One region of the Flagellimonas sp. ABD4_174 genome, then DNA from elsewhere that is predicted to be linked to it. Evidence: riboswitches for the same ligand, from Rfam matches in the RefSeq annotation. Region 1 holds a riboswitch; the other holds the start of a gene.
What was found. Region 1 has a riboswitch for cobalamin ahead of ACXAFK_RS00085 (acyl-CoA thioesterase). Riboswitches for the same ligand answer to the same signal wherever they lie in the genome.

Region 1 (2,483 bases):
CCAAAGCTATGAAACAGGATAGTTTTTTTTGGGGGCTATAATGTGGCAATATTTTGATGTGACATAGATAAGGTTCGCCATTTTTGCGATAATTGATCACCGCGCCATCAAAACTGTGATGCGCGTTTAACTGTTCCCTAATTTCTTTTTTGATGGTTTTTGATGTTTCTTTTCCTTGTAAAAAGCTCGGTTTTTTTTGTAGCGCGTAATTTTTTTGATACCCTGTCATTTCTATAAAACCATCATTCACCCAAAGAATGGAATGGTCCGGGTCGGTAACGACCAGGGCGTCGTAGTTTTCCTTTATTATAAGACTCTGATTCTCTTGCGATATTTCCTCACCAAGCAGGTAGGTGATTTTCTTTAGGTCTGCTTCTTTTTTTAGGTTGCCCAATAACCTGTGATAGCTTTCCAAATAAAAATCAAAGCTTAGTAATGGGGATGCCTGGAGTTTGTTGTCTTTCGTCATTGTTTTGTTCTACGTTAAATTAAACCACTGGAATTGGTGTTTTGTCCTGGTTCAAGGCAACAAAGGTGAACTGGCCGCAGATGGCCTTTTCCCTTTGGCTGGAATACATTTCTTCCAAATAAATGTCCACTTGCACTTTTAAACTTTTGTTGCCCACCTTTATTACTTCGCCTATCAGTTCAATAATGGTACCTGCAGGAATTGGGTGGTCAAAATCTATACGATCTGTACTTACGGTCACCATTCGTTTTCTGCTGAACCGTGTTGCAGTAATAAAGGCAACCTCGTCCATTAGGCTAAGTGCGGTTCCGCCAAACAAGGTGTCGTAGTGGTTTACGGTATTGGGGAATACCGCTTTAAAAATGTTTGTTTTTGATCGCTGTATGCGTTCGCTGATTTCCATGGCAAAAGCTTTTATAAAATTGAACAATTAGATAAAAGCTCCTTAGCTCAACTTCGCAATGCCTTAAACAAGTGGAACGTGTGTGGAGTTTTGCCGGATAAGCCGGTGAAAGTTCAAACGTTCGACTTGCCCTTTACGCGAAGGCATCGTCAAAATCCTACAGAGTAGGAACGAAATGGGCAGGTATCCTGGCTTGTTCGATTTTTGCCACCTTCTCATCTTTTTTTGGGAAAGACAATGGTTTTTTGCAAAAACATACTATTCCAAAAACGGAATCGAACTTACAGTTGCGCGTCAGCTCGTGATTTACACACGATTCCCTTTTAATTCCGATATGTGTCGGAAACCCTATCGTTATGATAAAGAAATTAAGTAAAGAACTTATTTGGTGGTAAATGTATCGAAATTTGAATTTACCTTGAAATTATTTCTATCTGATTTTTATGCGGTAAAATTTAATGAACAGATCTTTTGGGGTTGGTGCTTGGGCGGAATTGGACAAATGATCTTTTTTTTGATTGAAATCTGCTTAAAGCCTTATGTAATAAGGGTGTTTGGGATTATATGTTTGCAATTGTTAAAAAACTGTGAAAAAGTATTTCTTGGCAGTCGGTTCCAATGTGGATTTTTCTCAGCCCTTATCCTACGTTTGTTCCCATGGATTTTGAACGTCAAAAATTTCGAATGTTGATAACAGTGTTAAGAACCTGATCGACGAAACTTCAAATCGAAGTGAAGAAAATATGAATTTTACAGTCAAGCTATTTTTTCAACTCCAAACCGTTTTCTTCATGCAGATAACTCATATAACTAAGAGGGATTTTAGTACGCAAGAATTTGATTTACACAAGATTACGAATGCAATCTTGAAAGCCATGACAGCTGTGGAGCATGGCCAGATCACCGATGCGCAGACCATAGCCAGCAACGTAAATAAAGAGTTGTTGGAACGAAAGAGCCAAGACCAACATTATGTGCCCACTGTTGAAGAAGTGCAAGATGTTGTAGAGAACCAACTTATGGACAGTGAGTTCCACGATGTGGCAAAGGCGTACATTATTTATAGGAACAAAAGGGCCCAAATGCGGGAGTCCGATATTTTTGAAAAACGAATAAACCTTAAACCTTACGAATACCCACAATTATACGAATACGTTCCCGCGATCAGACACTCGTATTGGATACATACCGAGTTTAACTTTACCAGCGATATCCAAGATTTTAAATCCGGATTGACCGAAGTGGAACGAAGTGCCATTAAAAATACCATGTTGGCCATTTCCCAGATCGAGGTGGCCGTAAAAACATTTTGGGGCGACATATACCATCGTATGCCAAAACCAGAAATAGGTTCGGTGGGAGCCACATTTGCGGAGAGCGAGGTGCGCCACCACGATGCTTACTCGCACCTACTGGAAATTTTGGGACTGAACCAAGAGTTTGAAAACCTGAAGAAGAAACCGGTGATCATGAAAAGAGTGCAGTATTTGGAGACAGCACTTAAAAATGCAAAAAGCGAAAACAATAAGGAGTATGCCGAGTCCATCTTGCTATTTTCCCTTTTTATCGAACATGTTTCCCTTTTCTCCCAGTTCCTGATCATTATGGCGT
Region 2 (2,483 bases), 2.8 Mb from region 1:
TCCCCCAGCCACATACCACACATCCTTGTAAAGTCCCCCAGTTAGCACGGTAGGTTTGGATTTTGCTTTTTTTGCAATCTCTTTTGCTTGTTTGTAAGATGATTCAACTTCTGTGAAAATACTATCGCCCAGGGCTTCCTTATTGAAAAATGGAGCAAAAAACTTGATCCATTCGGCTTTACCGAGCGGGGTATGCTCCACCCAATCACCATTGTAGGCTACTGGAATTCCTGCCTGTTTTAAAATATCGTAGGCCTTGTTCTCCTCATTAATGCTAAATCCAAAAATAAGTTCGGGGTCTAGGGCCAGTACCATTTCTGTGTTGAGAACATCATTCATTCCCAAATCCTTTATGTGCCCTGCCGAAATTCGCTCTCTGGCCTCGGGTGTTGAAATGTAGTCCGTATTTGGAAAGCCGATTACGGTATTTAACGCCCCAAGTTTTTGTAAGGGTTCTATGTGGGTAGTGGAAGTAAGCACCACCTTTTCTACTGGGGTGGCGATAATGGCATCGTATGCATCTTTTGGTAGAGTAATGGACGGTAATTTTTCCTTGGGAACCAACGCATATTTAAAACTTTTTGCCCCGGGCCAAGCCCCGGTGACCTCTATTATTGTAAGATCGGTCTCTTTGGTTACTTTAAATCCGGTTGCATATTTTACTTTAGAATCTAATTCTTGATTTTGGGAAGGTTGCTGTTTTTTTCCCTGTTTGCAACCTACCGAAGTCATCAAAAGAAATCCTAAAACTAGAATTGACCATTGTTGTTTTGCCATGGCCCAAAAGTAAGATTATTTAATTTTTGAGGAAAAAGATTAAACAGATTGATTAGCTTTGGCCTCGAATTTTGGTTCTCACGGTTTTCCGTGGGATTAAAAGGGAATCCGGTGCAAATCCGGAGCTGTTCCCGCAACTGTAAGTTGTGCCCAAGAATTACTGTTTTTTTAAAAGTAAGTATTGGGCGTTTGTCTCATCTTCTAAAACCACTGTCCAATGGGCGGGAAGGTAGGAGGCAAAACACAAGCCAGGAGACCTGCCACATTCAAACAAACATTGTTAAACTTTCGGGATAAAGGTTTACGTATGCAACACATACTATTCTCCCGTTTATTCAATTAAACGAAATGAAGAAAAATCATTTATGGTTAATTACCGCTTTATTGGCGGGACAGGGGATCTTTGCACAACAGATACAGCAAGATTCACTTAAAGTTCAACAACTGGACGAGGTTGTTGTTAGCGACTCAAAATTTGAATTGAAGCGTGAAAACTCAGGAAAAACGGTAATCAAGATCACAGCTGAGGAAATGCAGCGAAACCAAGGCAGAACGGTTGCCGAGATCATCAACACAAAAAGTGGTATCGAGATTGCCGGTAGCCGGGGCAGGGATGGCGATGTGCTAGGGGTTTACGCCCGGGGTGGCCGTGGCAGACAGGTCTTGATCATTATCGATGGCGTTCGTGTGGCCGACCCATCCACATTTTCTGCCGAATATGATCTACGTCTGCTGTCTCCCAGTACAATTGAGTCCATTGAGATCATTAAAGGTGCGGCCAGCACACTTTACGGAACCAATGCAGTTACTGCGGTGATCAACATTACAACAAAAAAGAGTTCCAAAAAGAAGATGGCCGGTAATTTTGAAACCAGTGTCGGGACCAATCAAACTGCGGAGGACCAGAATTATAATATAGGTAGCATTCAAAATTCCGCAAATGTAAATGGCACATTGGGCAAGTTCAATTATGGGGTGGATTTTTCCAATCGGTACAAAAGTGGATTGTCTGCTGCTGTGACACCTGAAAATGAAGAGGATGTTTTTTCAAATTACAGCACCAATGTAAGGTTTGGCTATCAATTTACGGAAAGGTTCGGCGTTCAGCTATATGGCAATCAAACCAAATTTTGGAATGAATATGATGCTTCTTTGGCCGAAGCTCCAAATGTAGGGGAGAACGAGCAGCAAAGGGTTGGGGTTTCCTCTGAATTTGAGTATGGCAAAGGATCGGTTCACTTAAATGCGGCCTATACAGATTACGAGTCCATGGCCAACGATACTTTTGGTGAAAGCACTACCGAAGGCAACAATTGGGTATTGGATGTGTACCATAAATATGTTTTTGGAGAGCAGTTCCATACGATACTTGGAGTAAACTATATTAAGGACGAGGCTATTTTTGCGGAGGAGGTTGATTTTACCATTGTAGATCCTTATGCCAATGTGGTCTATGTTTCGGATTTTGGATTGAATTTGAATGCAGGTGCCCGCTTGAACAATCACTCCGAATATGGAAACCATTTTGTGTACAACCTGAACCCATCTTATGTATTTGATACGAATAAAGGGTATATAAAATTGATGGGATCGTATGCAACCTCTTATATTACACCGAACTTGACCCAGTTGTTCGGTGCTTTTGGTGGAAACCCAGACTTGGAGCCAGAAGAAAATACCACTATTGAGGCGGGCGTGGAGTTTAA

Region 2: it holds a riboswitch for cobalamin, as region 1 does, so the genes downstream of both, ACXAFK_RS12540 (TonB-dependent receptor plug domain-containing protein) here and ACXAFK_RS00085 (acyl-CoA thioesterase) in region 1, are expected to answer to the same signal.

What each region holds. Positions count from the first base shown of each region.
Region 1 covers NZ_JBSWWP010000001.1:20,773-23,255, reverse strand. The annotation lists gene ACXAFK_RS00090 (PAS domain-containing protein) at 1-469, opposite strand, end outside; gene ACXAFK_RS00085 (acyl-CoA thioesterase) at 489-872, opposite strand; cobalamin riboswitch at 1,034-1,237, opposite strand; gene ACXAFK_RS00080 (ribonucleotide-diphosphate reductase subunit beta) at 1,664-2,483, shown strand, end outside.
Region 2 covers NZ_JBSWWP010000001.1:2,811,199-2,813,681, reverse strand. The annotation lists gene ACXAFK_RS12545 (ABC transporter substrate-binding protein) at 1-777, opposite strand, end outside; cobalamin riboswitch at 833-1,056, shown strand; gene ACXAFK_RS12540 (TonB-dependent receptor plug domain-containing protein) at 1,126-2,483, shown strand, end outside.